DNA from 3 places in the Pseudoalteromonas sp. Scap06 genome. Region 3 is predicted to be linked to each of the others. Evidence: predicted binding sites of a transcription regulator. Region 3 holds the regulator's gene; each other region holds the start of a gene.
The links. The regulator LexA, encoded in region 3, represses DNA repair genes until DNA is damaged. The targets are predictions, from matches to a motif close to TACTGTATNNNNATACAGTA.

Region 1 (10,964 bases), 790 kb from region 3:
TAAAGCATTGTCAATGAACTCTGATAATATGCAAGCTTTGGTGAGTTACTCGCAGGTATTATTACTTGAGGGTAGTGATGAAAATATGACTCGCGCAGCGGGTATGCTTTCTAAAGTACTACAAGCACAGCCAAATAACCTCGATGCGATTTCGTTACTTGCGCTGATTGCTTTTGAGAGAAAGGATTGGATACAGGCAAAAGCTGCATTTGAGGTACTTCTTGCCAGTATGGACGAGTCAGATACGCGTTATGCTATGATTTCAAAGCGCATTAGTGAAATTGATGGCCAAATAGCTAAGCAAAGTGAGCTAAACAGCCACGACCAGCGAGTTGTACAGGGTATTCAGGTTACGGTTAAGATTGACGAGCAACTCGAAGAGAAACAGCCCAGTAACGGTATTTTGTTTGTGTTTGCTAAAGCTTCTGAAGGTTCACCAATGCCTTTAGCCGTTGTTAAACTGACTGACTATAGCTTTCCAATCACCGTTGAGCTGAGCGACAAGAACGCCATGATGGCGGGGCTAAATTTATCCAGTGCTAATGAAATTGTTATTTCTGCGCGTATTTCTAATGATGATTCAGTGATGCCAAGTACTGGTGAGCTTGAAGGCCACTCTGAAGTACTGCTTCGTAAAGATGTGCGACAAGTGCAACTGAACATTGATACATTAATACCTTAAGGATTTGAGATGTTAAAACAAGGCTTACTTTTATTATGTTTACTCACCTTATCGGGCTGTGCTCAAGTGCCCGAGAGTAAATATGATGAGCGCGATCCCTTACAAAGTGTAAATAGACCCATTTATGACTTTAATATGGACGTACTCGATACCTATATTTTAAGGCCAGCAGCAGTGGGTTACATCACTGTTACACCGCAGCCTGTTCGTCGTAGTATTGTGCACTTTACCGATAATATTACTGCACCCGTTGATATTATAAATGCCGGCCTGCAAGGAAAACCAAGCAGTGCTGGAATTAATTTTGCACGTTTTTTAGTGAATTCAACGGTGGGTGTATTTGGCATATTTGATGTGGCCAGCTCACTTGGGCTTGAAGTAACTAGCGAGGACTTTGGCCAAACTTTAGGTGTGTGGGGAGTGGGTGATGGTGCTTATTTAATGATCCCAGCAATGGGGCCATCTACCGCACGTAACTTAACCGGTGATGTTGTTGATAACCTTGTATTGCCTGAAATAGCACTGACCACGCCACAAACCATTTTAGTGTTCGCACTAAAAGCGGTTGAAGCGCGTGCGTCTTTAATGGCTCAGGAAGGGTTATTAAATGATTCGTTAGATCCCTACTTATTTATTAAAGACATTTATTTTCAGCGTCAATTATACGAGTTATTTGACGGTAACCCGCCAATAAAAGAAGAGCCTGAAGATTTTGATGAAGATTTTTTAGAAAGTCTTTAATTAAAATAGAAACGCCAGCAAATGCTGGCGTTTTTGTTAATGGGCATCAAAGATCTCTTAGCTATCAATCATCACCTGCATTTGCTCACTAACCCAATTGAGAGCTTCGTGGTATGCATCAGGCACTTCATCACCTAAGTTTAGTTGCTGAGCTTTGTCATTCGCAGCTTGCCAATCACCTTGCTCATACAGAGTCACTAAACTTAAGTATTCGGAAAGTAGCCCTTCATTTTTTAATAGCGCTGTTTTTATCTCATTAGATAGAGGTAATTTAAGCATTACGCTGTCCATTTCTTCATCTAATATCGCATCCATAAGCGACATCATGCCAGTTAAGAACGCCATGCCTGTGTCTTTCAGTTTGCCATGTGAAATAGCTAACAACTCACAAAAACGCGCCCGCGTTAACGACAGTCTAATAAGCTCTAATGGCTTATCGGCAGAGACTTGTGCTGCAAACAATAAAGAGAGCAGCTTTTTTATTTCAGCAGCGCCTAATACAATTAGTGCTTGTTTTATAGTGCTTATTTCAGAGCGGCGGGTAAATGCTGCTGAGTTTGAATAGCGCAGTAGTTTATATGATAAGTTAACATCACGCTCAAATACATCGGTGATTTTTTTAAGATCCATTTCTACACTGGATGTTTCATAGAGCAGTTCAGCCAGTGCCATGCCTGATGGCGGTAAGGCTTTACTTTGCACCATCTCAGGTTTTGAAAAGAAAAAGCCTTGAAAGTACTCAAAGCCCAGTTCAAAAGCTTGGTTGTAAAGCTCGTAGGTTTCAACTTTTTCTGCAAGTAATTTAATATGAGGGTAAGGTTTTAAGTCCTCGATGAGGGCTTTAACGATTTCTATATCGCACTTTAAAAAATCAATTTTAATGATATCAATAAATGGATAAAAGTGGCGCCAAACAGGTTGGTGCGCGTAGTCATCTAGAGCGAGTGTATACCCTTTTTCTTTTAGATCTTTAACTATTGCGAGCAGGCGTTTTCCTGGCTGAACGGTTTCTAATATTTCAATAACTACCCCGTCTTTATTTAATAGCGTAGGGTAGCCTTTTAATAAGGTGTCTAGGGTAAAGTTAATATAAGCGGGTTTATTATCGGTTAAATCTTCAAGGCCAAAATTAAACTGACTGCCTTCAATTAGGCGAGACGTCGCTTCGTCGCCGTCAATATTTGGAAATACGTTATCTACCCCATCACGAAATAAAAGCTCGTAGCCAATTAGCTCCTTATTGCGATCTAAAATGGGTTGGCGAGCAGCGTAAAAATACATATAAGATTCCGTAAAGGTAGAAATTAATTAACATTGTAATAATATATTGGAAAACATTCAAAATAGCATCGGTAAAATGAATTTTATTAATAAAATATCATGGCTTGGGTAATTTTAATTAATCTAAACTTATTGTTTTTACTCTATTCGTTTTAAAAACAAGCGAATGGATGGTTTTTTATCTACTTAAATTAGCGGGTTGGAGTTATTAGCGATTACCGTGTTATAGTTGAGTAGAAAGCTTTTATTCCAATACTGTCTTAATTATAAGATTTCAAGAGTCATTATTTGGATTACAAGCCTATTATTACTTTTTTAAGTGGAGGCGAATTTGGAAACAGGAATGATTATTTCACTGGCATTATACTTTATTGTAATGCTAGGAATAGGACTATACGCATATAAGCAATCTACCAGTGATATTTCAGGGTATATGCTAGGTGGTCGTAATTTAGCCCCCAGTGTAGCTGCCCTATCGGCTGGTGCATCAGATATGAGTGGTTGGTTATTAATGGGTTTACCTGGCGCAATGTATTTATTTGGATTGAGTAAGGTTTGGATTGCAATTGGTTTAGTATTAGGTGCATGGGCAAACTACTTTTTAGTAGCACCAAGACTGCGTGTTTATACTGAAAAAGCCAATGACTCCATTACTATCCCTGATTTCTTTGCAAACCGTTTTGATGACAACAAAAATATCCTACGTGTTATCTCTGCAATAGTAATTATTGTTTTCTTTACCTTATATACTTCATCGGGAGTTGTTGCCGGTGGTAAGTTATTTGAAAACTCATTTCAAATGAGTTACGAAATGGGCTTATACATCACCACGGGTGTAGTAGTGGTATATACCTTGTTTGGTGGTTTTTTAGCGGTTAGCCTTACAGACTTTGTGCAAGGCTGTATCATGTTTATTTCGTTGTTGGCAGTGCCAATTGCCACCTACATGATGCTTGACCAACCCTTTATGGATACCTTAGCAAATGCAAACTATCAGCAGTTACTAAGCTCGCCTAAAGCAAGCGAAATTCATTCTTTAAGTATGCTTGACTGGTTTGCGGGCGGTTCTACCATTGCTATTATTTCTGCAATGGCGTGGGGCTTAGGTTACTTTGGTCAGCCGCATATTATTGTTCGCTTTATGTCTATTCGCTCAGTAAAAGAAATGCCAACCATGCGTCGTATTGGTATGTCTTGGATGACGCTATCCGCTATTGGTGCGGTATTTACCGGGCTATTTGGCGCAGCATTCATGATTGAAAACCAAATGCCGATTGCCGACAAAGAAACAATCTTCCTAGTATTAGCTGAATTAATATTCCATCCGTTAATTGCCGGTTTCCTACTAGCGGCTATTTTAGCTGCGATTATGAGTACTATTTCATCGCAACTATTGGTGTGTTCAAGTTCTTTAACTGAAGACTTTTATAAGATCTACTTAAATCGTAATGCTTCGCAAACTGAGCTGGTATTAGTAGGGCGTATTAGCGTGATATTGGTTGCGTTATTTGCAATCTACTTAGCGTATGACCGCAATAGTTCAATACTAGATTTAGTAAGTAATGCATGGGCTGGTTTCGGTGCTGCATTCGGTCCACTGGTATTGTTTAGCCTTTACTGGAAGCGTATGAACTTAAAAGGGGCTATCAGTGGTATGGTTGTAGGTGCACTAACGGTGCTTGTGTGGATTTATGCGCCTATTACTATTAATGGTGAGAGTTTGAGTAGCGTGATCTATGAAATCGTCCCTGGCTTTATTTTAGCAAGTATTGCGATTGTAGTAGGAAGCCTTATGACAGCTGAACCGAAAAAGGAAATTACTGATCTGTTTGATGAAGTTGAATCGTCATTATAAGTGATTAGTTAACCTAAGTTTTGGTTTAAAAAAATGCCAACCAGTTTAACTGGTTGGCATTTTTATCGACTGACTTTTAACATTAGCAAATAGTGATGATTTACTCGCTTTTAGCTATCATTATTTAAAGGCATAAAAAAAACTGAATTCGAATACCGAATTCAGTTTTTTTAATAATTACTATTAGGTTTTTAAAAGTACTAACTTGCAGCTTTATCTTTTATATCTGCAACGTTATCTGACTTTGTTTTTTTAGCTTTTGCAGGTACTTCTTTAGTCCCCTTAAGTACCGCCATAAAGTCGTCTTTACTTTTCGCAATCTCAAGTGCAAGCGACTCAACTTGTTGTTCACTTAGCGGCACATCTACTTTTTCAAGCATTAGTTCTAGTGACTCGGCGATATCGAGCATTTTGTCATAGGCATCAGCTTCTTTTTTAGTAGTAAACGTCATGCGCTCGACTCCGTTTCGTTCTACAACATATTTAACAACAACAGCCATGATTTCTCCTGCTTACTTACGTGGCAATATGATTATTTTAAATCATTAGATTACTGTTTTTATGTACAGTACAAGCTTGCGCGTTATTTTGCAAGCTTTAGCCTTAGTTTATCTGCAGCTTAGTTGACAATAAAGGCTGACTCTACTTTATTTATTAAGTCACTTTATAACGCGTTGCAGTAAAGGAGTCGCAAGGAGTGATTGTTACCGTTAGTACTTAGTAACCACAACGTTATGTAAAAGTGCTGGGTGTAAATAATCAACGAATGTTCATGTAGGAACGCAAAAGGAAATAGTATGAAATTAATTAAAATAATCTCGTTAGCAGCTGCTTTATGTTTATTACCTATGGGTACCACCTTTGCGCAAAGCGATATGCTATCAGAGCAGATGCAATCAGCCATGGTTAATATTAATAGTGCTGATTTAAAACAGTTAATTAAGTTACCAGGTGTCGGTAAGAAAAAGGCACAGGCAATTATCGATTATAGAGAAGCTAATGGTGATTTCGCATCACTTGAAGATCTAGCTAAAGTAAAAGGGGTGGGTAAAAAAATGCTAGCCAAACTTGATGGAAAGGTGACGTTTTAACTAAAAAGGGCGCTATGCGCCCTGATCAAACTGTTTTAAGGCAGCACCAAGGTGCTTTTTAGCAAAGTTAATATCTACTGGTGCTGTTAATAGCGGATAGCTCAACCCAGCTACAATTAAAAAGGGCACCAGTAACCAACCTTCGAAAAGAGTAAATATTAAAAAGAATGGGCTTAATAGCATCAGCTTTAGTATGCGTATAAAGACCCTGTCACTGGGTGATAGCATGCTTAAAGAGATAGCTATAACAGTTTGTCGTTGACGAACTTTTAAATGTTTAAGCTCATCAACTTGGCTTGAAAAAAAAGTAAACATATTAAAGTGACTTTTTAGTAATTAATCGACTGGCCACTAATATAAACAGTGTGGCGGTAAAGAGTACAAAAATAATTTCCATCCACGCTGGCATACTTAGGCTGGCAAATTGCCAATCTATATTTCCGCAGTCACCTGTCGCTTCAAAAAACTGCGGTATCCAGTGATGTAACGGTATAAATTCTGGAAAGTTTGGCTCAAATTCACAGCTAAATGCAAATGGGTCTGTGGTTGTTTGCATTTCAATGTGCTCACGGGCTATTAGTAACCCCCATACACTTGAAATCCCCCAAACAGCATAAGCGACAATACGTACTATGAGGCTGTTTGGTTTACTGGCTCCAATCATACCCGCAAAAAGTAGGCCTAATACTGCGGTGCGCTGGTATATGCACATAATGCATGGCGCTAACCCCATGTTGTATTGAAAGAAAAGTGCAGTAACTTCAAGCAGAAAAACAATCCCACTGAATAATAACCAAGGTGTACGCTGAGTACTTAGATTAGCAAGCCAGTTCATAACAATTCCGTATTTAAATAAGGGCTTAGATTATGACTTAGGATAAACAGCGGGGCAAGTAAAAGGAAAAAGCGAGGAGCTATGAAAGCTTTTCGCACCTCAAAGTTAGGGATATTCTGTTACATGACTTTCCCCAGAGCCATCAAGTTAATCCAGTTGTAAGAGCTAGTCAAACTGTCTCGTATGAATAATAGGTGGGCATTCATATTGTGTTTAATTTCTACCAGTAAAGTTACCCTTTTAATCACATACCTAGGTAATTTAACTTACTTTACTTGTTAGTTGTGACTTGTCTGGTACAATCAGTCAGTTAATCGTATGTAGCGATGTAATGTGAATTAATTCGAGTAGGAATTGAATGAGAATTTTTAAAGCGAAAAGCCCAGCAGGATTTGCTGAGGAATACATAGTAGAGTCAATCTGGAATGGTGATTTCCCTCCAGGTTCAATTCTGCCAGCTGAGCGTGAACTCTCAGAGTTAATTGGTGTTACTAGAACCACATTGCGTGAAGTGTTACAACGATTAGCAAGAGACGGTTGGTTAACAATACAACATGGTAAACCTACTCGCGTAAATAATTTTTGGGAAACGTCAGGGTTAAATATTCTTGAAACACTGGCCCGTTTAGACGAAGACAAAATGCCAGAGTTGACCGATCAGTTACTTTCAGCACGCACCAACATCAGCGCAATTTACACCCGTGCAGCAATAAAGCTTGCACCAGAGCGCGTTATTGAAATTTTATCGCAAAGTGATGAGCTAGAAGACAGTGCGCAAGCATTTGCTGATTATGACTATAAAGTGCACCATGAGTTAGCTGTTGCTGGTAACAATCGCATTTATGTGCTTATTCTTAATGGTTTCAAAGGCTTTTATTCTAAGATTGGTTGTCATTACTTTTCAGATCCTCGCACTCGTGAGCTTGCACGTCAATTCTATAAAGATCTCACTAAGCTTGCTGAGAATAAAGAGCACGATGGTGCGATATCCATGATGCGTAAGTATGGTCATCAAACCGGTGAAATATGGCAACATATTCGCGGTGATATGCCTAGCGACATTATGGATTAGAAAAAAAACCTGCTTTAAGCAGGTTTTTTTATGAACAATAATCCGTGTATTTATCAAGCGTTCGCTATTTTAGAACGGCGCTATCTATAAATACGATTGTTAATTTATTTTTGATAGCCATAGAATAATGATTAATTAGATATGGTGCTATTGTAATTTAAAAATTAGTGCCCATATTACTATCAGTATTGCGTAAGCAATTGACAATAAACTCAAAATATTTGGAGAATAAAATGGGTGTATTAGTAGGCCGCCAGGCACCAGACTTTACCGCTGCAGCTGTTCTAGGTAACGGTGAGATTGTAGATAGCTATAACCTTCACGAAAAAATCAAAGGTAAAAAAGCAGTAATCTTTTTCTACCCACTAGATTTCACTTTTGTATGTCCTTCTGAGCTTATTGCTTTTGATAAGCGTTATGCAGAATTCCAAAAACGTGGTGTAGAAGTAATTGGTGTTTCAATCGATTCACAGTTCTCACACAACGCATGGCGTAACACCGCAGTAGCAGACGGCGGTATTGGTAAAGTTCAATACGCACTAGTTGCAGACGTTAAACACGAGATCTGTAAAGCATACGACGTTGAGCACCCAGAAGCGGGCGTTGCATTTCGTGGTTCTTTCTTAATCGACGAAGAAGGTAACGTACGTCACCAAGTAGTTAACGATTTACCACTTGGTCGTAACATCGACGAAATGATCCGCATGGTTGATGCATTAGCATTCCACAGCGAGCATGGCGAAGTATGTCCTGCTGGTTGGACTGAAGGTAAAAAAGGAATGGATGCAAGCCCTGAAGGCGTAGCTAAATTCTTATCTGAAAACGAAGGCGAGCTATAATCTAGCCCTTTAGTTTAAGATAAAAAAAAACCGCCATATTGGCGGTTTTTTATTGCTTTTAATTAAAACGAAAAGCTCACTTTAGTGTAAATGTAACGACCTCGAGGGTTGTGTACACCCGATGCGTAACCATACAGATCTGAATCACCGTCACCAATTGCAAATGGTGGCTCTTCATCAAATAAGTTATTTACACCTAGCGATACTTTTGCAGACTCAGTAATACGGTATGATGTTTGTAAATCAACCAATACTTGAGAATCAACAGTGCGCGATGTATTACTATCGAAGTCTAAGTTGCCATCGAAATCGATATCTGGCGTATCTTCAAACTCACCCACATAACTAATGTTCATATTCGTGTTGAATTGGCCAATTTCCCAGTTTGTTGAGAAAATCCAACGGTGCTCTGGGTAGCCATATTCACCAGTGTAATCGCGGCCGTCTTTTTCAAATTTATCTTGGTAAGCCCATTCTAAATTGAATTTTAGTAAGCCTAACTCATCCAGTGAATGATTGTAGTTTGCTGAAATATCAACGCCAGAAACTTCTTGTGATGATACATTTTCAAAAGTACTGAATATCTTTTGAATAGTTCCTAGGCTGTCAGTACCTGATGGTGGTAAGCGTACACATACCGTACTATTTTGGTTATTACACTCTGAGTTGTAAATTGGACCAAACTCTTGCTCATCAATTTTATTATCTTGGGTGATACTCCACACATCAATACTTAAACCAAAGTCAGTTGTGGGTGCCCAAATGAAGCCGACATTCCAAGATTCAGATTCTTCAGCTTCTAAATCTGGGTTACCGGCAAATTCAATGTTGTAATCTAGCGGGTCACAATCTTTACCTGTTGCATCACAGCGGTAATTATCAATAAAGAACTGACTCTCTTGAGATGGCCCTAAACCTACTTGTGCAAGTGAAGGTGCTCTAAAGCCTTGCGCCCAAGAACCGCGAACCGTGATTTCATCACTAGGTGCCCAGCGTAAAGCGACTTTAGGGTTTGTCGTAGTGCCAAAGTCACTGTAATCATCATAACGGCCCGCAAGTTGTAGCTCTAAGTTTTCCGCAAGTGGAATTGAAAACTCTACATAGGCAGCGTATTGGTCGCGCTCTGCGGCAGCTGAAACTGACTCGGTACCAAAGATTAACCCACGTTGAAATTGATCATCTGGCGTATCAGTTACGTCTTCTTCGCGGTATTCAATACCGGCCGCCATCATGACAACATCATCACCAAAGTTAAATGCTTCACCTGAAATGTTAGCATCGAACGACGTCATATGAGACTCACCTTGGCGAACCAAGCTCGTTGTGATTCTGTCAACAACAGCCGGATCGTTGTAAGTGCCGCCAAATGGGTTGTAGTTACCTGCGTCAATCTCTTGTTGTAAAAAGTCGGTGCGAACCCAACCTTGTGAACGATCCCCTGTTTGTAATGACTTGCTACGCCCTTTTTGTACCGCTGTTTCCCAGCTCCAGTCGTTAATTTCACCTTTTAAACCAGCAACAAAACGTAATGTGTCTGATTCGATATCCCATTGACGCGCGCCTGCATCCACTGTTCTGTAACGACCAATTTCTATATCTTGACCAAATGGGTTATTTGGATGATTCCCTGGTACGGTTAAACCCGCATCTTCATCAAGTGGCGTTGGTGCGCCAGCTGCAACTGAGCTGTTATGCTGTACAGCCATTTCTAAAAAGCCGGTGATGCCATTGTCGAAGCGGTATTCAAATTGTGAAATTGCGCCTACACGTTCTGATGCAGGGGCAATATAGCCGAATGGACCATAGTCAAATAAGCAACTACCACTTGATGTTGCATTTTCAGCAGGACACGAAGGATCGATTGTTTTAACGCCATCTACGTAAAAGTAGCCCGGGAAGCCACGTGATGAACGAAAGTCTTGGCCGCCATAAGGAGATTGATTAGCAGTACCTAAACGGCCCATTTCGTCTGATGATAAAGACGTGTTTTTAAAGTAATCAATAATAACGGACGCACTACTTTTTGCACTCGTTGTACCCCAAACAATGCTAGCCGTGGTTTCTTCATAGTTAGGGCCATCTGTGCCGCCGTAACCTAAATTAACTTCAATCCCGTCGATGTCTTTTTTCAAGATAACGTTTACAACACCTGCTACAGCATCAGAGCCATAGATTGCTGATGCGCCATCTTTTAAAATATCAATACGTTCAATTGCTGAAACAGGAATGCTGTTTATGTCAACAAATGAGTTGGTGATCCCTTCAGCAAATGCGCTTATAGCAACACGACGACCATTAATAAGTACCAACGTAGCATCAGCCCCTAAACCACGAAGGCTGACGGCGGCTGAACCATTAGCGGTTGAGTCTTGGTTATTGCCACGGGTTGAAAAAGTACCATTACCTGCAACAGGCATTCTTTCAAGAAGCTGTTGTAGGTTGTCATAACCCATGTTTTCGATGTCTTCTTTATTAATGGATTGTACTGGCGATGGGCCTTCGATATCGGAACGTTTGATACGAGAGCCTGTTACTTGAATACGTTCTACTTTTTCTGCAGTCTGCTGT
Region 2 (10,964 bases), 1.1 Mb from region 3:
TGTGTTGAATTAGCCATATCACAAAATTGTATAGAGGTATTTTCGCATTTTGCTCATTTGCCCTACGCCATTTTGCTAGATTCGGGTGATAGCGATCACATTAACAGTCGTTTTGACATAATTGCTATTGAGCCTCAAAGCACTCTGGAAGTTAAAAATAATCTAACCGTTTTTAATAACCAAGCGAGTGCTAAAAGCTGCTTTGAAATAATGAACGATGAATTAGCTAAGCTTGATACAACAAAAGCCGCCCACAATTTACCCTTTAACGGTGGCTGGCTTGGTTATTTTGGTTATGACTTAGGGCGTACCATAGAGCAACTGCCAAGCAGTGCTTTAAACGATATTGATTTACCACAAATGGCCGTTGGACTTTACCTTGATGCACTGATTTACGATAAACAACTGGATACTTGGTTTTATGTTTCGCAGCCCAATGTAAATCGTCTCTGGTTGTATCAGCAATATTTAACGCAACCACCTAAGCACGAAAGCTTTTCGCTTACATCACAGTGGCAGTCAAATATGAGTCAGAGGAGTTATAGCGAAAAGTTTGCAGCGATTGAAGAATACTTAAAAAGTGGTGATTGTTATCAAATTAACCTAGCGCAGCGTTTTAGCGCACATTACCAAGGGTCTCCTTGGGCGGCTTATGTTAAATTAACGCAGGCCAATAAAGCGCCTTTTTCTAGTTTTATAAATCATCCGCAAGGCGCTATTTTATCAATATCACCCGAGCGTTTTATTGCAGTGCACGACAACAAGGTAGAAACAAAACCTATTAAAGGCACGCTACCACGTAAAGCCGATGCTTTAGAAGATGCAAAACAAGCCACACTTCTGGAAAATTCCAGTAAAGACCGCGCTGAAAATGTAATGATAGTAGACCTGCTACGAAATGATTTAGGTAAAGTCGCAAAACCGGGCTCTGTTGTTGTACCTTCTTTATTTGCTATTGAAAGCTTTCCGGCAGTACACCATTTGGTAAGTACAGTTACATCCATCCTTGATGAAGGAAAAACAGCAGTCGATCAACTTGAAGCTGCATTCCCTGGAGGGTCTATTACCGGGGCACCAAAAGTGCGCGCAATGGAAATAATAGAAGAGCTGGAGCCACACAGACGCAGTATTTATTGTGGCTCTATTGGCTATATTAGCGCCTGCGGTAATATGGATACCAGTATTACCATTCGAACTTTAGTTACTCATCATCAGCAAATACATTGTTGGGCTGGCGGTGGCATTGTTGCTGATTCAAAAGTCGAATTGGAATATCAAGAAACATACGATAAAGTAAATAAAATACTCCCTATATTAAATGAAGGTCGCTTTGAATAGTGAAACCATTTCGGCTCGTTTTCAATTAAACCGCAGTTTAGCCGTGGATCAGCTCAAAGATAATAAAAAAAAGCGCGCCAGTGCAGTGATGCTACCTTTGATTGATATAGATAACGAAGCACATGTTTTATTGTGTAAGCGGCCAACCTATTTACATCACCACCCTGGGGAGATTTGTTTACCGGGTGGTAAATTTGAAATTAATGATGTTAACCTGCGCACTACGGCACTGCGTGAATTACATGAGGAGCTAAACATTCCCCCGCATAATGTTCAAGTTTTAGGCCAGCTGCCGGAATACTCTACCCTTACTGGATTTACTATACGTCCTTTTGTGGGCTTAATTAAAAAAGAAACGGTATGGGAGAACGATCATAACGAAGTACAAGCCAGCTTTTTACTCTCTATAAAAGCACTGAACAACGAAGCTAATTGGCAACCAATCCCCTTTGAACGTAATGGAAAAGCCCTAACTTTAAATGGCTTTATCACTCCTCACGGGCTTTTGTGGGGTGCCACAGCCAGCATTATTAAAAACTTTACAAAACAACTCGCCATACCAGTTTAAATCTTTGCTAATAAGGGTTACACACCTGCATTTCCACGTTATTATAGTCGACCGTTCAAAGAACAGCTTAATGCTGAGAAAACTAAGTAGAGACACACATTATGATCAGTGCATTTGACATGTTTAGCATTGGTATTGGCCCCTCATCGTCACATACCGTCGGCCCAATGCGTGCATCACGCTTATTTGTTAATGACCTAGATGAGCAACAACTATTAGCAAATGTAACCGATGTAAAAGTAGAGCTTTACGGCTCACTGGGGCAAACAGGTGTTGGTCATGGTTCGGGAAAAGCAGTGATCCTTGGCCTAGCCGGTTATGACCCTGAAACCATTGATGCCGATTTAGTGGACGATATTTTAGCAAAAATAGAAAATGAGCAGGTTATTTATCTAAACCAAACTCATAAAGCTAAATTCCCTAAACAAGGCGCTATTGTTTTTCATCGTAGAAAAACACTCCCTAAACATTCCAACGCAATGGAAATTATTGCCTATAACAATGGCGAAAAAGTATATAGCAAAGTTTACTACTCTATTGGTGGCGGGTTTATTGTTACAGATGAAGAGTTTGAAAAAGAAAAACAAGCGGCCTTAGATATTCGCGAAGAAAACCCTGCCCCGTTCCCGTTTGGAACGGCTAAAGAATTACTCGAAATGTGTAAAGAGTCGGGTTACAGCGTATCAACGTTAATGATGAAAAACGAAAAAACCTTACGCAGTGAAGAAGCCATAAAAGATGAATTATTTAATATTTGGCAAGTAATGAAAGCCTGTATTGAACGTGGTATGCGTACCGAAGGTATTTTACCTGGTGGTTTGAAAGTAAAACGCCGTGCACCAAGCTTATATTTAAAGCTCAATGTAGAAGTGAGTAACGATCCACTTCGTGCTATGGATTGGGTTGATTTATTCGCATTAGCAGTGAATGAAGAAAATGCAGCAGGCGGTCGTGTGGTTACTGCACCAACAAATGGTGCAGCTGGTATCCTACCAGCCGTATTAATGTACTATCATACTTTTATCAAAGAAGTTGATCGCGACATTGCTACTCGGTATTTATTAACCGCGGCCGCTATTGGTATTTTATACAAAAAAAATGCCTCTATTTCAGGTGCTGAAGTGGGTTGCCAAGGTGAAGTTGGTGTTGCCTGTTCAATGGCTGCTGGTGCGCTGACTGAAATTGTTGGTGGTAACGTGGTACACGTAGAAAATGCCGCTGAAATTGGCATGGAACATAACTTAGGATTGACCTGCGATCCAGTGGGCGGCTTAGTGCAGGTACCTTGTATTGAGCGTAATGCAATGGGCGCTATTAAAGCAATTAATGCTTCTCGTCTTGCTATTCGCGGTAGTGGAGAACAAAAAGTATCGCTTGATAAAGTAATTAAAACCATGCTCGATACCGGTAACGATATGAAAACAAAATACAAAGAAACCGCTCGCGGTGGATTAGCGGTTAACATTATCGAGTGCTAATTAGATAGCATAAAAAAAGCCGCTTAGTTGCAAAACTAAGCGGCTTTTTCATTACTGTTTATGGCGGTTATTTAACTGGCAATTCGATATCAGCAAATAATTTATCAACATCGTCTTGATTACGCAGCAAACTTGCTCGCTCTACTCGCTCTTTGGTTAAATGCGGTGCAAAACGTTCGATAAAGTCATACATGTAGGTACGTAAAAAGCTACCTTTTCTAAAACCAATCTTAGTGGTGCTTGCTTCAAATAAATGGCTAGCATCAATGCACACTAAGTCGCTGTCGTTTACCTGGTCAATTGCCATAGATGCAACCACACCGACACCTAATCCCAGGCGCACATACGTTTTAATAACATCGGCATCGGTGGCGGTAAATACAATATGCGGCTCAAGCCCATAGGCGTTAAATGCTTTATCAAGCTCTGAGCGACCAGTAAAACCAAATACATAAGTGATCAAAGGATACTGCGCTATATCTGCCACCGTTAAGTTATCGACTTTTTTCGCAAGGGGGTGATCTTTAGCAACCACAATACTGCGATTCCAGTGATAACAAGGCAACATAACTAAATCTGAATATAAGTGCAGTGCTTCAGTAGCAATCGCAAAATCTGCATCACCGCGCGCAGCTGCATCCGATATTTGCTGCGGCGTACCTTGGTGCATATGCAGTGACACTGCTGGGTATTTTTGGGTAAAGCCTTGAATTACGCTTGGTAACGCATAACGTGCTTGGGTGTGCGTAGTCGCAATATTAAGTTTACCTTGATCGGGCAGCGTATGTTCATTAGCAACCGCTTTAATGCCCTCAACTTTTGAGAGTATTTCTCGCGATATGTTAATGATTTCTTCGCCAGCACCTGTAACGTGAGTTAAATGTTTACCACTACGGCCAAAAATTTGTACACCTAGTTCATCTTCTAACATACGTACTTGCTTAGAAATACCAGGCTGGGAGGTAAATAAACTCTCAGCGGTAGCTGAAACATTTAATTTATGATTTTGAACTTCTACGATATATCTAAGTTGTTGTAATTTCATGGCTATGTAGTTTCGTTATAATTCACATTGACAGATAAAAGCGCACCCTAATTAATAGGTAACTATATAAAGGCTGATTAAGGTTACACAATGTAACAATTAATTTATTGAAATTTCAGGTTAACACAATAAATAAAGTTGAGATAGCAATGATTATCAGCAAACAAAACATAACACATTAAGATTTAAACGCTTTATGCATGGTGTTTTTTTTAGTTAATCGGCGCAAAGTTTCCCACCTTTTATATATTTAATGTAAGATTAGATAATAAGGTTAAGAATTTGAGAATTATAACATGATCGTTTCCATTATAATTGTATTAATTGTTGCGCTTATCGTCATTGCACTGTGGGTTAGTGCTGTTCAACAACACAAAGAAAAACAAGAAGCTGAACGACGTAAAGAGCTAACAAAACAAAAAGCTATCATTGAAGAAACTGAAGAGGCGTTAATGAATAGCGCAAATATCCCTCTTTCAGAAGCAACTCAGCGAATATTACAACGTCGTATTCATGATGCGCTAAGTAATATGGTGTCTATTTCAAGCGGTGGTAGCGGACTAAAAAACCGCTTAAAAGAAGCAAAAGAGCGACTACAAAATCCGATTCAAGACGGCTCGGATGGTTTTGTTTTGCCAGGTAATGACAAGCAACTGATATCACTAATACAGGGTATAAAAAAGCTCCGTACTATTATCCGTTCTGAGCACAACAAGGGGAAAGTTGACAGCCAAGCGTTTATTGCAGAAGACAAACGCCTTGAGAAGCTACAACTAAGAATCAACATTGAAAGCCAGATAAAACGTGGTCTAGCAGCTCAAACAGCCGGTATGGTTGGCTCTGCTAGGCAGTACTTTGAAAAAGCATCGACGACGCTAAACAGTGTGTCATTTAATGATGATTACATTACTGCAAAACGAGTTGAAGTTGAAGGCTATCTAGAAACAATAAGCACTGAATTAAAGGCATCAAACGCTACATCATTGAAGAAAAAGAACGAACAAGAGCAAGATGATTTAGACGTACTGTTTGCACCGAAAAAGAAATGGTAATTCATTATCTAATAAAAAAGCCCATACAACTGTATGGGCTTTTTTATAACTGAAATTTAGTCACTATATAAATTTACATACCCAAACTAAATCTAGCTATTTAACAAAAGCATTAAGATAAAAATGCAAACTTAATAATAAACAGTGCCGTTAAAATCCAAACACTAATACTTACCTGATCTTTTTTACCACACAGTACTTTAACTGCTGTATAAGAAATAAAACCCAGTGCAATACCGTGTGCAATTGAAAAGGTCAATGGAGTCATTAACAATACAACACTCACTGGAATTGCATCGGTCATATCATCCCAGTTTACAAACTTTAAGTTTTGTAGCATTAGAACAGATACATATAAGATTGCCCCTGCTGTTGCGTATGCTGGTACCATTTGTGCCAAAGGTGCAAAAAACATCATTAATAAAAAGCAGCAACCTACAACTACAGCCGTTAAGCCCGTTCGCCCCCCCACTGATACCCCTGCTACAGATTCTATGTAAGACGTTGTTGTTGAAGTACCTAGCATTGCACCGGCAATGGTTGCAGTGCTGTCAGCGCTTAATGCGCGACCCAAGCGCGGCATATTGCCGTTTTTATCTGCTAGGCCCGCTTTTTGAGTAACCGCTACCAACGTACCTGAGGTATCAAATAAATCAACAAATAGAAACGCAAAAATAACACTCAACATAGACAGTTCAAAAGCAGCACTAAAATCAAGTTGCATAAAAGTTGGCATTATTGAAGGTGGCATTGCAACAACACCATGATATTCAACTAACCCCATCGACACTGCAATCGCGGTAACGAGTAAAATACTAATTAATACACCGCTTTTAAAATCGCGATAAAGTAATGCCGCAATAATAAAAAAACTAAAAATAGCTAATAGCGGACCCGGTGACGTTATATCGCCTAGCTGCACAAGTGTTGCTGGGCTTGATACAATAATACCAGCACTTTTTAGTGCAATAAGCGCTAAAAATGCACCAATACCGGTTGCTATTGCTTGTTTGAGCACCAGGGGGATTGCATTAATAATCCACTCTCGCACCTTAAATAAGCTTAATATTAAAAATATACACCCTGACATAAACACCGCGCCCAGCGCTGCTTGCCAGCTATAGCCCATACCTAACACCACGCCATAGGTAAAAAATGCATTTAATCCCATACCCGGTGCCAATGCCAATGGATAATTGGCCCACAACCCCATAATAAAACACCCTATTGCAGCGGCAATACAGGTTGCAACAAAGGCAGCACCTTGGTCCATGCCTGCTTCTGCAAGCATAGCTGGGTTAACGAATACGATATAAACCATCGTAATAAATGTAGTCATACCGGCAATACATTCACGGCGAACCGAAGAATCATTTGCACGGATTTTGAATAAGGCTTCGAGCATAATAAACTTGTGGTTGTAAAAAGTGGCGAGATTTTAGCATAAAAATAACTTTTTACAGGACATTTTACCTTGCTATATACTAAACTAGCTAAGTGATTAAAATAACAAACGAAGTAGCATGATCAAAACGACACCAAGTGGCCAAGACTTAGAGCAACAATTAGACAACATTCTTTCTTTTGTAACGCAACCAAGCGATGCAAATCCCCCTGCGAGCTCTAAAAACACCGATCAAGACACATTAAATAAAGCTCTTTATTACCTTAAAAATGAACAAGGCGCCTTAGCCGCAAAATGGATGCGTTTAGCAGCAATGGCAGGAAACTATCGTGCACAGTTTTACTTAGGGCTATTTTTCATTAAAGGCCAAGGTGTGCCACAAAGTGTATTTCATGGGGCTGCGTGGCTCAGCTTAGCTAGTAGCCAAGGATATGAGCCAGCAATAGAGGCAATGAGCGATATACGCAAACACATTAGTACCAAACGACTTAAAGACGCCCAGTGTTATGCCGCCAGCTTATATGAACAAATTCATCAGTTACAATTTTCACATTTGATCCCTATAAGTCACGAAAAATAGTTTTACTACCTAGTAACTCATTCCATCTGTAAATTAATTAAGCGTTTTATAAGTTAAATGCAACAACGCTTAATTTTTTAAACTACTGTATACCTCATGCATTTCAAGATTTATTTAGTTATAGATTAAAAAGCTACCGTCAAAAGTATTCATCCCCAAAAATTATAATCTATTGTTATATATGAACTATTTATTTTTAAATAGTTTCATTATCGTGCTCAGCTGAATAACTGTACAAAAAAATAGCAAAAAACACTTGCACCAAACAACTGTATAAACTACTGTATACATGTACTGTATAAAAACCCAGTGAGTGAGACGATTATGTTACAGCCTATTACCGTAAGAACAGTTAAGAGCTACCAACAAGATGACCAATCTGATTGTGTTAACGTTGTACAAATTGAAGATGAGATTTCAGCGACGTTTGAATTATTAAAAGTATTACACCAATACAATAGCTTAAATGCATGGACACTTTTAATTGCGCCAGACCATGTACCTAGTAAAGCGTTACTTGATTCATGTTCAATTGATACCAGTAAATTATTAGTTATACGCCAAAAACATTTAGTTAATATAGAGTATGTTTTAAGTTCTGCACTTCACAATGGAAATTTTGCAGCGGTGATCACCTGGACCGACATAATAAATAATCAGCAACTATCACAGTTATCATTAAACCTGAGCCATACACGCACTAAGCTGTATTGCTTTAGCAAAAAAAGCGCTCAAGCTGAGATTTCACTAACGCAATAAGCTTGGTAAACTAGCGTTTTAATACACAGTACATTTATTATGACCTCTAACGCCCTACTATGTTTTTGTGGCAGTCAGCAACTTTATGCTGATTGCTGTGAACCTTTTCATTTAAAAACCAAACAGCCACAAACACCTGAGCAACTTATGCGTGCTCGCTACAGTGCATATGCGGTTAAAAAAGCGGCTTTTGTTCGTGAAAGTTACGCAAAAGAAAAGCAAGCTGAAAACTCACTATCAGAAATTAAGGACTTTGCAACTAGTTGCCGCTTTATAAACTTAACCGTATTAGATTCTGGTTATAATGATGAAACAGGGTTTGTAAAGTTTAAAGCCCATTACTTTTACCAAGACTTGTATTGCGAGCTGGCTGAGCATTCAAGATTTATTAAAGAAGATGAACAGTGGCGATACCTTGATGGTGAGATCACACCGGTTGCTGATATCAAAGTGAAACGCAATGATACTTGTCCTTGCGGCAGTAATAAAAAGTATAAAAAGTGTCATAGTGTATAAGTAACAACCACAAAAAATGGGCCACTTGGCCCATTTTCAAAAACTACACTAAACGCAACTTAGCGCTTTATTCGTCATCATCTTCATCGAAGTCTTGACGCTGTGCAGGTCTTGCTAAAATCTCTAAGTAGAAAGAGGTTAAACCTTGCTTTTCAATTTCACTGATGTGATTGTTAATTTCAGCAACGTGAACAACTTGGGCTTCTTCAGCCGTGTTACCAAACTTACAATCGAATGCCCAGTAGTCGGCATCAACAGGTAAAGTTTTATTACGTTCTCTTTTCAAATATTTTTTCACTTCATGCTTTGCAGCATCAACCATACGAGGGTATTTGATTTTCTCATGATTCAGCGTGAATGTTTTCTTCATTACGTTCCTAATTACCTTGGTTTAATGATAATGGCATTTAATGTCATACCATTTGCGCCATTATAGCAATTGCATTTAAATTTTGGATGCTTTTTTTATATTAAATCTGTTATTAACATAAAGCACCTATAAAACCACTAATATAAACACGGTTTATTACAATCCAATGGCGCCTAAAAAATAGCATTTAATAAAATTCAATTAGGCACTAAACAAATGTAATGGCTGGTGGAGGGCATCATTTTGTAAATCATCATAAAATGCCACCGCATCCATTTGAGGGTTTGATAGCTCGGTGTTGGTATTTTGAATTCGTCGACGTACCGCTAATTCACAGTTATCAATTACGTTAAGTGGAATGTGGTTTTTATCATCACGAATATTAAATGGCTCAGGTTTTAAGCACTGAGTTAACTTTATCTCACTCATCCCTTCGGCGCTTCCCATTTTTGCTAAAAGTTCCGTGTTATTTTTGCCAATTAACATATTAAAACTCTCAGGCGCCAATGGCTGCTTTGGGCCCGCACCTAAGTGTTTACGCAAGGTCTCTTCATCAGCTTGATAACCACTTGCATCACTTTTAGGTAAGTGAAACTCACTAAAATCGAGCGCATCATGAGATAGCATTGCTAATAAAAGAGCAAATTCACCCCGACGGCTTTCATGCACACTTTTATTGAGTCGTGTTTTTAATTGACTCTCTGTGATTAACAAATCACCAATCTGCATAGACTTTAGCCTATTTAACTAATTAATAAGTATTTATCGGCTAAATTTGAATTTTCTTTAGCTTTTTTCTTTACTTAAATAAGAAGTTTGCTATTATCTGCCGCGTTGCATTGGAGGGGTTCCCGAGCGGCCAAAGGGATCAGACTGTAAATCTGACGGCTCAGCCTTCGCTGGTTCGAATCCAGCTCCCTCCACCACTTTTCTTAGGCTAAGTTAAGTGGGGCCAAATGCAATAAAAATTAGTGTGGAGGGGTTCCCGAGCGGCCAAAGGGATCAGACTGTAAATCTGACGGCTCAGCCTTCGCTGGTTCGAATCCAGCTCCCTCCACCACTTCTCTTTACTACCTCGTTTTATGTTCTAATTATTCAAAAACCCATTGTAAACTCATCCCATGCTTATTTAACCAAGCGCTTGCTTTTTTGTATTCTGAATAAAATAAACCTACACGATGCCAAAATTGTGCACTGTGATTTAAATACTTTAAATGCGCTAACTCATGCACAATCACGTAGTCAATTACCCAGGTGGGTGCGCTTGCAAGGTGTAAATTAAAGGTAAGCTCACGCCTGCGGTTACAACTGCCCCAGCGACGCTTATACAATTGAATACGAATATTACTCGGTAGCTTTTCACCCATCAGCTGACAATAGTAGTTAACTCGCATTTCAATATAGCTTTCTAATTTCTCATGCAAAAACTGCTCTAGCAAACTTTGATACATTTGCGTTCGATGCTTCACACGTGAAGAAAGACTCAGTAACAGTGTTTGGCTTTCATTGTGCTGCTGCCATTGAGTGCGTGCTGCGTTTTCAAATTGCACATTAACAGCTTCATTAAATAATTTAATGCTATTGGTTTTAAGTGGAAACTGTCGTGTATCGGCTTGAATTTGTTGCTTATGTAACTGAGCATCAATCCAGCCCTGTTTACTCAACAGCCATTCGTTAATTTGTGTTTTCGTTACAAAATGGGGCGCATACACAGTAAGTTCTCGTTGTGCGACTTTAATAGCCACTGTTTTTCGCCGACGGCTTCTTCTTAACGTATAATCTAACAATCTAAAGTGCCTATAAGTTATTATAAAATAAAACTTTCTCTATTAGCTTAATAAGTTAATTCGTAG
Region 3 (10,964 bases):
CCGCGCCCGTCACCAGCACATAATGGAAGTGTGCAACTACAAAGTAGGTGTCGTGGTATTGAAAATCAGCAGGTGTGATCGCCAACATCAATCCCGAAAAACCACCTAAAGTAAACAGCACAATAAATGCGATACTAAACAGCATCGGCACTTCAAAGCTAATAGAGCCACGCCACATAGTTGCTACCCAGTTAAATACTTTTACGCCGGTAGGTACCGATATCAACATAGTCGCGTACATAAAAAACAACTCACCCGCCACGGGCATACCTGTGGTAAACATATGATGCGCCCACACAATAAAGCTCAACAAGGCAATCGAAGAAGTGGCGTACACCATAGAGGCATAACCAAATAGTTTTTTACGTGAAAAAGTAGGAACAATCGTAGAGATAATGCCAAAGGCAGGCAAAATCATAATATAAACTTCAGGATGACCAAAAAACCAAAATATATGCTGGAACATTACCGGATCGCCACCACCAGCGGCGTCAAAGAAGCTGGTCGCAAAGTATTTATCGGTGAGTACCATAGTAACTGCACCAGCAAGTACCGGCATTACTGCAATAAGTAAAAAAGCCGTGATCAGCCATGTCCACACAAATAACGGCAGTTTCATCCATGTCATACCCGGAGCACGCATATTCACTATGGTGACCACCACATTAATGGCACCCATAATCGAACTGATACCCATTATATGTACCGCAAATACAAACATTGCTGTGTTGTCGTTACTATAAGTGGTGGAAAGCGGAGCGTAAAAGGTCCACCCAAATGCAGGACCGCCACCAGGCATAAACAGTGACGCTAACAAAATCAAAAACGCAAATGGTAAAATCCAGAAGCTCCAGTTGTTCATTCTCGGTAATGCCATATCTGGCGCACCAATCATTAACGGAATCATCCAGTTTGCCAATCCAGTAAATGCAGGCATTACTGCACCAAACACCATGATTAAACCGTGCACTGTGGTCATTTGATTAAAAAAGTGAGGATCAACCAATTGTAAACCCGGCTGAAATAACTCAGCCCGAATAACCATGGCCATTGCTCCACCAATCAAAAACATGGTGAGAGAAAAAATTAAATATAAGCTTCCGATATCTTTATGGTTGGTTGTAAATAACCAGCGCTTAAAGCCTGTTGAAGGTTGATGGCCATGATGAGCCTCATTGGAATTAGGTTGTTCTGCAATGCTACTCATTATTTAGCCTCCCCATCAGCATCCAGTGCCGCTTGTATTTCGCTTGGTTGAATTACCTCTCCGGTGTCATTACCCCATGCGTTACGCTTATAAGTAATAACGGCTGCTATCTGCTTAATAGATAATTGCTTTGCGAAAGACTGCATCGCTGTACCTGGTTTACCATGAAGTAAGATATCGATATGACCTTTGATATCACCTATAACTATTGGGCTGCCTTTAAGTGCTGGAAAAACACCCGGCAAACCTAAACCTGTAGGTTGATGACACGCTGCACAGCTCGCCATATAAACTTGCTCACCAAGAGCCATCAGCTCCTCTTTTGGTACCACTTGATCTAATAACGCAGCGTCTGCTTCAGCCGCTTTTTGTTTAGCTTGTTTAGCTTCTGCCAACCACGTTTTGAAGTCTTCTTCTGTTTTTGCTTCTACCACAACAGGCATGAAGCCATGATCTTTACCACACAGCTCTGCACACTGCCCGCGGTAAGTACCTACTTCATTAATATTGGTCCATGTTTCGTTAATAAACCCAGGGTTTGCATCTTTTTTAACTGCAAAATCAGGTACCCACCATGAGTGAATTACATCATCTGAAGTCATTAAAAAACGAACTTTTTGGTTAATCGGTAGCACTAGTGGCTTATCTACTTCGAGTAAATAATTCGGGTTTTTATCGGCAAGATTCGTTATTTCATTTTGAGGAGTCGCTAACATTGAATAAAACTCAACGTCCTCCCCCATATACTCGTAATGCCACTTCCACTGTGATCCAGTAATTTTTATGGTGATATCAGCTTTGCTGGCATCCTCCATCGCAATTAACGTTTTAGTCGCAGGAATGGCCATAACAATTAAGATGACAAAAGGAATGGCAGTCCAGAGTATTTCTACTTTGGTACTTTCATGAAACTGGGCAGGGACAGCCCCTTTAGACTTGCGATGATGGATGAGTGCCCAAAACATAATGGCAAACACGATCACCCCAATCACACAACATATTAAAAATATGGTCATGTGCAGTTGGTATACATTATTACTTATATCAGTTACGCCTTTACGCATATTATATTGGCTATTAGCAAGCACATTTTGCGAAAAAACTAACAATATAAGCCACAAGGAAGAACTCAGCTTACCCATGTGACGGCTCCTTTGATGCTATTGCTGACGCAAAGCGAAGAGGCATACGGCTTAAACGCCCATTCGTTATTTTTATTTTTTATAAGGGTGCTGGAGTTACTAAATGTGTGTGCTCAAAACGACTAGGCTGTGAGTTATTTTTATTCCAGCTCTTTAATAACTAGTTAAAAAATAAACAATAAGCAAGGTGAGTATGAAAAATAAACAAGAGGTTACTTAAAAAAGTGCAGCAAAGAAAATAGCAATTAATGAGGTAATTAATCCCAAAGTCAGGGTTAGTAAGGGGTAGCTTGAATAACAGCGGAAAAAATATAAAATTTTATGATTTAAAAATAACTAGGGTCTGTTGACCTTTGCGGATTAAAATTTGTTCAAACTAGGGGCGGTTTAATCGCGGCGCGAGGTTTGTAACCTAGTGGGCTAAGTCAAAACCGAGCAACAAAGAGTAAATCGCCCCTAGGCAGAATCCTTCGGGCAGCGCCTGTTTGGCATTGATGCTGCGTTATCGCCTATTTATGGGGAATAACCACACCACATAGGCTCTGTCTTGCCTAAATACCAAACAGACTGCTGCAAATTCAACCTTGAAAGGTCAACAGACCCTAAAATAAATTTGTTTGTTTATAACAATATTTAGCGATTTTTAAAAATAACAAAAAGCGATTCACAAGCAATATCGTACAAAAATAATGCATGTAAAAACAGCGCCTAATCAATATTAAGCGCTAGGTTATGCTTAACTATCACATCCAATCAGCGTTACGAATAACACCCACCGCTAAACCTTCAATATTGAAAGATTCATTTTCCAAATCAACTTCAATGGCTGAAAACTCGTCATTTTCAGCATGCAGTAATACTTTTCTGCCGGCTTTTTCTAGACGTTTAACCGTAACATCATCATCCACTCGAGCAACAACAACCTGACCATTTTCAGCTACTTGAGTTTTATGTACAGCGAGTAAGTCGCCATCCATAATGCCAATATCTTTCATGCTCATGCCGTTAACGCGCAGTAAAAAATCAGCCGCAGGTTTAAACATTAAAGGGTCAATTTTACAGTGGCTTTCTACATGCTGTTGCGCCAATATTGGCTCACCCGCAGCAACTCGACCAATTAAAGGTAAGCCCAGTTGCTCTGGCTCTTCTTCTTCAACAAGCTGAATGCCCCGACTCGCGCCCGGCTTCATTTTAATCACACCTTTTTTAGCCAGTGCTTTTAAATGTTCTTCTGCAGCATTCGCACTTTTAAAACCCAGTGTTTGTGCAATTTCGGCACGTGTAGGAGGCATACCAGTATCTTTAATAAACACTTTGATAAGTTCGAGTATTTGCGCTTGGCGTTTCGTTAATGGTCGCATACAACTGGTTTTCCATACAGTACAATTAACTGTGAGTATATACAGTTATTTTAAAATCGCAAATATAAATTAAGTTAGCTCCACTGATAATAATTAGCTTATCGCACTAAGAATATAACCCGCTCTTAACTACTTAAAATTATTTTTGCACTGATTAAAGCAACCCATCAACAGTAAAAATAAAAAATGTATCTTAAAATTTACAACAATGGTTAATTTTAATGAGCGCTAATGTTAATTAATTGAAATAAAAATATTACCGTGTACACTTTATGTGGACAAAACAAATGTAAAAGGACTATGAAATGAAAAAATACTCACCTTTATTTATTGGGCTCCTATTCAGCGGCTATACACAAGCTCAAGTTCCGCTTTTTGAAGTGCAATATATTAATGAGCCACAAAGCGTGGCCACACAAACAAGTAATCAATTACAGTTTGGCCAGCCTCTTTTTGAGCTCACAAATAGCACAAATACCTTTCTTTTACCTGTTAAAGGTAACGACATTGAATTTATAAAAAGTTCAACAAGTTTGTCAGCAACGGGAAGCTTAATTTGGATTGGTAAAAGTTTAGAAGATGACGAAATAACACTTATTAAATCTGCAAAAGGCATTTCGGGTACTGTAAAAGTAGGTGAACAGATATATAAATTACAACCAAATAGGCACTCTGGTCATAATTTCATTGAATTAGATCCCCAAAAGCAGCCAGCTGAACATGCTCCCGACTATAAACAGTCTAATAACTTGGAGTTTATGAGTGAACAAATTTTAACAGCTCAAAACACTCAATCGGTAATGGCTAACGAAACGCAAAGTAATATTAGTTTATTAGTTTTATATACCCCAGCAGCAGCTCAAAAATCAGGGGATATAAATAGCTTAATTGATCTTGCGATTGTTGAAACCAACCAAGGTTATCAAAACTCAGGCGTCAACGCAGTTGTTAGCATAGCCCACATGAGCCAAATTAATTATACTGAAGCTGCAAACTCAAGTACTGATTTAAATCGTTTAGCAGCTAAGAACGATGGTTATATGGATGAAGCACATACATTACGCGATCAATTCGGTGCAGATGTAGTTATATTAGTAAATGATGTCAATGGTTACTGTGGCCAGGCCAAAGCCATTGGCGCTAATGCTCAAAGCGCTTTTGCTATGGTCGATTATGATTGTGCGACAGGCTACTACTCCTTTGGTCATGAGATTGGGCACTTACAAGGCGCTCGCCATAATCCAGAAAACGATCCTTCAACAACTCCTTATTCATTTGGACATGGTTACCAACAACCTCAATCGCAATGGCGTTCAGTGATGGCATATAATTGTCCAGGTAATTGTACACGTATTAATTACTGGTCGAACCCTAATAAATCATACAATGGAGATGTAATGGGGACTTCGGCAGAACATGACAATGCCAGAGTGTTAAACTTAACTAACCCTATTATTGCAAACTTTAGATCTTCAACCCCCCCAATTCCTGGTGACAATGTACTCCAAAATAACCAAGCAATTATGGTTAATGGTGCAAAGAATAGCGAAAAATTATTTACATTTGTAGTACCAAGTGAAGCAACACAAGTTACTTTTAGAACATCAGGTGGTAGTGGTGATGCTGATATATATGTAAAATTTAACGAAACGGCATCCACAAATAATTTTGATTGTCGCCCATATAGAAATGGCAATAATGAGAGCTGCAGTGATACTCGCAGTGGAAATTACTCTGTCATGCTCAAAGGCTTTGATGCTTATAATAATGTAGAACTGGTCGCTAGTTACCAATAATAAGCAAGCTACATAAGCAGGCGTCGTAGTATGGCGACCTGCTTAAATTAAGCTAAAAAAATTTTATTTGCTATCACTCACGACAAGATTTAAATTTCACCTTAATATGAGCTCAATTTTATATTTTTAAACATTCTTTTAGGAGCGAGTATGAGCATTTGGCATCAACCAATTACATTAGAGTTTTGTAAGCAATTAGATCAAGGGATCACTGGCCAAGGCACGCTCATGAAGACCATGGGAATTGAAATCAGTGAAATTGGTGACGATTACTTAGTGGCCACTATGCCGGCAATTCCAGAGCATCATAACCCTATGGGTATAGTGCATGGTGGTGCCAATGTAGTGCTTGCTGAAACCGTAGCAAGTTATGCCGCTAACTTTGTAGTTGATTTCAGTCGATTTTATTGTGTTGGGCAAGAGATAAGCGCCAGTCACTTAAAAGCGTCACGCAACGGCACATTAACGGCTACCGCAAAAGCTTATCATATAGGTAAACGCAGCTCGGTTTGGGATATTAAAATAACCAATAGCCGCAATGAGCTTTGCTGCGTATCAAGAATGACCGCAGCAGTAGTCGAACGAAAAGGTTAAATTACTTTTCCAGAGGGTAAATAGTAACTTCTATGCCTGCGCCAATTGCAGATATGCGTAACAAGGTATCTGCATGTAGGGCCTGATTAAAACATTTTGGCGACGTACCCGACTCAAACCCCATATCAAAGGTTCTACGAGAACAACTTAACCATTGCTTTAATGCATTGCGTGAACACGACTCAATTAGCTCACATAAATGATTAATTGCTTTATCGGGTGTGGTTATTTCACCAGCTACTTCGATGCGTGCCAGTTGGCGGTATTCGTCTTTATCATAATGTAAAATGGTTGCGACCTTTTTTAAATCAGCAACTAATACGCTAATATCTTGCTTTGACTCAAGCTCGAGATCTACATTTAAAAATTGAATTTCCGACATTGTTTCGTATTTATCCTCTAATGGTTACCTTGCAAACTTTAACGCAGTTTTATCGTTATACCAAATCAACACCCTATAAATAGACACTTTATCAGTTAATACTCTTATTTTAGGATGTTATTGCGACTTACTATTAGCACTATTGTGCTGAAACTCAATTTGAATGCACTAGTGCGACATTTTGTCGCACCCACCCTGCCTACCATTCGCGTAAAATGTTTATTAAAAGTAATAAGATAAACACCTATGAAAAAAATATTTAAACCAGTACGTAAACTTCATAAATGGTTGGGCTACTTATTAGGTTTACAAATTTTAGCTTGGTTGCTTGGCGGTTTAATTATGAGCGCTATTCCGCTTGAAAAAGTACATGGTAATCACCTAGCAACACGCACCCTAACCAACCCCTTTAAAAGCCATGATTACGTCGCATCAATTGATGATATCGTATCCCAAGTAACCAACCCGACTAAAATAATCTTTACGCATTTTTTATCCACCCCACTTATAACTGTAACCAGTGCCGGTAACCAACAAAGTTTTAATGGCATTACCGGGCAACCATTTAAAGCACCTAACAAACAGCAAATAATTGCTAATGCACACGCACACTTACTTATTAATGCTCAACGAGTAAGCGCTGCTTTATTAGCTACAAGCCCACGAGAAAGCGGTTATAAAACAAATATATGGCAAGTGAAATTTAACGATACATTTAACACCACCCTCTATTTGTCATCAGACACAGGTAAAGTGATTACTGTTCGCAGTGATATTTGGCGAGTGTTTGACTTCTTTTGGATGCTACACATTATGGATTACGATGAGCGCGAGGATTTTAACAACCCGTTACTCATTAGCTTTGCTGCCAGCAGTGTGTTTTTTAGTTTTACTGGTTTTATTTTATTACTGCAAAACATCCGATTAAGAACAAGAAAACGTAAGCTATCCTGAGTTTTTAAGCAGGTTGTACAGAAAACTGATTTACCATTTAGGTTATTCTCTTTAAAATCGCGGCTCCTGTAGTTCACTAAAGTGATAGGATATGCCGCATTTTATTTTTGCGTTATTGCTTTGCGTTATCAGCTTTACTATTAATGCTGAGCAATTTACTCGTTTTTCCAGTGCTAAAAAACACTTAATTAAAACCTTACCAACCAATGCAAAAAGTATCTATTGTGGTTGCGACATAAAACGTAAAGGCAAAAAGTTAGTACCCGATGCAACCCATTGTGGTTATGTGCCACGCAACACATTTACCCGTTCAGGTAACGTGAACCAACGCGCTCTGCGAATAGAATGGGAACATATTGTACCCGCTTGGGAGTTCGGTCATCAGTTACAATGCTGGCAAGATGGTGGACGTAAAAATTGCCGTAAAGTAAGTGCAAAGTTTCGCATGATGGAAGCTGATATTAACAATTTAGCTCCCGCAATCGGTGAAATTAACGCTGATCGTTCAAACTATCGCTTTGGCATGTTAGCCCAAAATGCTAATCAATATGGTCGCTGTGAGGTTAAGGTTAATTTTAAACAACGCGTTATAGAGCCTCCGGTTTATGCACGTAAACGTATTGCCGATGCATACGCTTACATGCAAAAAACTTATGGTTTAAAAATATCAAATCAACAACAAAAGCTGTTTAATGCGTGGCAACAACAAGCTTATGCCGCAAAAACCGACAGTAAAAAGCTGTAACTTATGTTTATAATGCTTGGTGTGGTCCAAATATTTCGTAATGAATATTCGAGCTCTGTACACCTAAGTCAAGTAGTTGGCCTTTTACATAAGCCATAAATGAAGCTGGTCCACACAAATAAAATGCCCCTTCGCTAATAGGCAGTGATGCTTCAAGCACAGATAAATCCATAAGACCTGTGTAATCACATCCCCCACCACCTTGATTAAACCAGGTTAAGGTTTTTAGTTGTGGATGCATAGCCGTTTGCTGAGCTAGGTAGTCTTTAAATGAATACTCCAAGCTATTTTCACACGCGTGTAAGTAACTAATCGCTTGATTAGTATTGTCGCTCAATAGCGTTTGCAGCATAGCCATCATTGGGGTTTGGCCAACACCTGCAGAAATAAGCACAACGGGGCTTGTTGCATCTTTCAAAAAGAAATCACCTGCTGGTGGGTATAGCTCTACTCGTGCGCCCTGCTCTAGTGAGTGTAAATAGTTAGACACCACGCCAGGCTGTGGTTGGCACTCTTTTTTAACGCTAATACGATAGTTTTTAGCATTGCTCTTTTGCGAAATAGAATACTGGCGGATCTCTTCATATTCTGCCCCCTCAGGCTTAACTTTAATGCCAAGATATTGTCCTGGCTTGTGGGAAATAACAGCTTTGCCGTCTAAAGGTGTGAGGATAAAGCTGGTTACAAATTCAGACTCAACATGTTTATGAGTAATTTCAAACTTCCGTGTACCTACCCAGCCACCATGATTATTTTTACTGTGTGTATACAACGCTGCTTCTTCGGTAATACAAATATCAGCCAGTAGGTTATAAGCTTCTCGCCATGCGTATTCAACATCAGCTGTAAACTGATCAGGAATAAGCTCTTTAAGTGTGCCGATCAAATGCGCCCCTACAATAGGGTAGTGTTCGGGTAAAATATTCAAGCTGGTATGCTTATGGTTAATTCTAGCTAATGCCTCTTTTAACACGGCTAAATTATCAATATTTTGCGCATACGCAGCCAAGGCATTAAATAATGCAAATTGCTGACGACCCGTTTCTTGGTTAGTCATATTAAAAATATGTTTAAGTTCCGGGTTATGGCTAAACATGCGCTTATAAAAATGATCGGTGACGGCTGTGCCCGCTTCTGCAAGTAATGGAGCTGTACTTTTTACAATCTCAATAGTTTTTTCAGATAACATTTTGGTTTCCTATGGGTGAACTAACCACGACGCCCATCAACACGACGCCGCGTTAATATAGGAGTGCAGTGAATTAAAAATAATAAAAAGGCCAGTAACCAAAGCACAGCACTGATCTGCCAAGCTAGGTGTGGCCCAATAAAAGACGGGAGAAAAGCACGAATAATTGCGGCACTAAACACCAATACAAATGCAAGATTCATAAAACCAGGAATACTAAGTGAGCGACCGGTATGTCCTAGTGATACCCGTGTCATCATGGCTAAAATCATCATGCCGATACCACCAATAGTGATAAAATGCAGCGCGTCTTTAAACAGTATTGCACTGCTATAAAAACTGATTGCCACTAACATTAAACCTATACCTAAAGCTAAATACGCAAAGTGTAACGACCATAATAATGGGACTTTTAGGACTTGCTTGTTCCACCAGCAAACACCGCGAACTAAATGCAAAAACGCTGCACTCATCACAACTAGTGCCGGGTTAATTACAGTGAAAAATAATTTACTAATAAAAAATAATGCTATCGCCAATACCGATAAGTATAAAATAGCTTTATCTATGTTTGGTGTGCGTACCTGCTTAGATAAGCCCAGCCCTTTGGCAGTAAAAAAGGGTAATACACGCCCAGCTACAACCCCCACCAACAAACTTATAACCAGTACTGCGGTATCAACCATTACAAGCGCTAGCTGCGTTTGGTTTTTTAGCACTAGTATTAAATACAACATATTGAGCGTACATAAAAATGAAAGAATAAATAAAAACAAGTAGTTGCGTTTACTGCTCGCTTTTATCAACATGCTGGCTAACACTATGATTACCGAGAGCCACCAAACAACTTGTAAAATCAGTACCGCATAAACATTAAACTGATCAATGCTAGGCACAACTACAAAAAAACTAAGCCGTGCACTAAGCCATATTAGGCTAAGCCACATCAATGGTTTACCGTTAATACTTGCAACACCGGTCCATGTTTGTGCTGCAGTAAGTAAAAAGCCAGCCACAACCACGCCCGCAAAACCAAATAACATTTCATGTGCATGCCACAAATTAGCAGGCATAACTAAATACCACTGTGCATCGCCACTTAAAATAAGTAACCAATAACCCACAGATAAACACGCTAGTGATCCACCAGCTAAAAAAAAGGGTCTAAATGCCAACATCCATAATGACCATTGTGATACCTGATGAAATGCGACCTGCGCTGGCATAGGTTCGGCTAAGTTTATGGGCTTCATTAGCGCACCTCCTGCCCCAGTCCATGCTGCGCCACACAGCGCAGTACGTAACTCACTTTGACAATCGCCGCGAGGACAATCGTGCTAATGTGTGCAAAAATTTGTACCGGTATAGAAAAGTAGCCTGCATAGGGATAACTTATTAACAACGTAATCAACACCCCAAATACGCTAATACATAGCATCTTATTTGCATGAGATAGCAAACGGTAATACAGAGAATTAGACTTCACTGAATAATTAACCTGTCCTAAAAAAATACTGCTCATAACAACCCCAATAACTGCTTTCGTTATTTTGTTATTACACAGACCATGCCAATTAAATAAACACTTTAAATT

Region 1: the regulator LexA is predicted to act here: its motif matches at 5,111-5,130, upstream of FLM47_RS11135 (YebG family protein).
Region 2: the regulator LexA is predicted to act here: its motif matches at 7,746-7,765, upstream of FLM47_RS09405 (SulA-like leucine-rich domain-containing protein).

What each region holds. Positions count from the first base shown of each region.
Region 1 covers NZ_CP041330.1:2,395,678-2,406,641, reverse strand. Annotated here, with positions in the region: gene ccmI (c-type cytochrome biogenesis protein CcmI) at 1-682, shown strand, start outside; gene FLM47_RS11150 (VacJ family lipoprotein) at 692-1,423, shown strand; gene FLM47_RS11145 (EAL and HDOD domain-containing protein) at 1,481-2,704, opposite strand; gene putP (sodium/proline symporter PutP) at 3,048-4,559, shown strand; gene FLM47_RS11135 (YebG family protein) at 4,760-5,059, opposite strand; gene FLM47_RS11130 (ComEA family DNA-binding protein) at 5,357-5,650, shown strand; gene FLM47_RS11125 (hypothetical protein) at 5,663-5,965, opposite strand; gene dsbB (disulfide bond formation protein DsbB) at 5,967-6,485, opposite strand; gene fadR (fatty acid metabolism transcriptional regulator FadR) at 6,844-7,557, shown strand; gene FLM47_RS11110 (peroxiredoxin) at 7,791-8,396, shown strand; gene FLM47_RS11105 (TonB-dependent receptor) at 8,459-10,964, opposite strand, start outside.
Region 2 covers NZ_CP041330.1:2,049,459-2,060,422, forward strand. Annotated here, with positions in the region: gene pabB (aminodeoxychorismate synthase component I) at 1-1,338, shown strand, start outside; gene FLM47_RS09375 (CoA pyrophosphatase) at 1,331-1,906, shown strand; gene FLM47_RS09380 (L-serine ammonia-lyase) at 2,008-3,384, shown strand; gene cysB (HTH-type transcriptional regulator CysB) at 3,452-4,429, opposite strand; gene FLM47_RS09390 (hypothetical protein) at 4,726-5,481, shown strand; gene FLM47_RS09395 (NCS2 family permease) at 5,594-6,886, opposite strand; gene FLM47_RS09400 (tetratricopeptide repeat protein) at 7,005-7,466, shown strand; gene FLM47_RS09405 (SulA-like leucine-rich domain-containing protein) at 7,791-8,225, shown strand; gene FLM47_RS09410 (YchJ family protein) at 8,265-8,741, shown strand; gene FLM47_RS09415 (DUF6172 family protein) at 8,809-9,111, opposite strand; gene FLM47_RS09420 (VC2046/SO_2500 family protein) at 9,313-9,840, opposite strand; tRNA gene FLM47_RS09425 (tRNA-Tyr) at 9,953-10,037, shown strand; tRNA gene FLM47_RS09430 (tRNA-Tyr) at 10,087-10,171, shown strand; gene FLM47_RS09435 (M48 family metallopeptidase) at 10,203-10,898, opposite strand.
Region 3 covers NZ_CP041330.1:3,185,627-3,196,590, forward strand. Annotated here, with positions in the region: gene ctaD (cytochrome c oxidase subunit I) at 1-1,207, opposite strand, end outside; gene coxB (cytochrome c oxidase subunit II) at 1,207-2,349, opposite strand; gene lexA (transcriptional repressor LexA) at 3,093-3,710, opposite strand; gene FLM47_RS14775 (M12 family metallo-peptidase) at 4,016-5,506, shown strand; gene FLM47_RS14780 (PaaI family thioesterase) at 5,657-6,100, shown strand; gene FLM47_RS14785 (hypothetical protein) at 6,102-6,482, opposite strand; gene FLM47_RS14790 (hypothetical protein) at 6,729-7,436, shown strand; gene FLM47_RS14795 (endonuclease) at 7,528-8,181, shown strand; gene hmpA (NO-inducible flavohemoprotein) at 8,189-9,370, opposite strand; gene FLM47_RS14805 (NnrS family protein) at 9,391-10,623, opposite strand.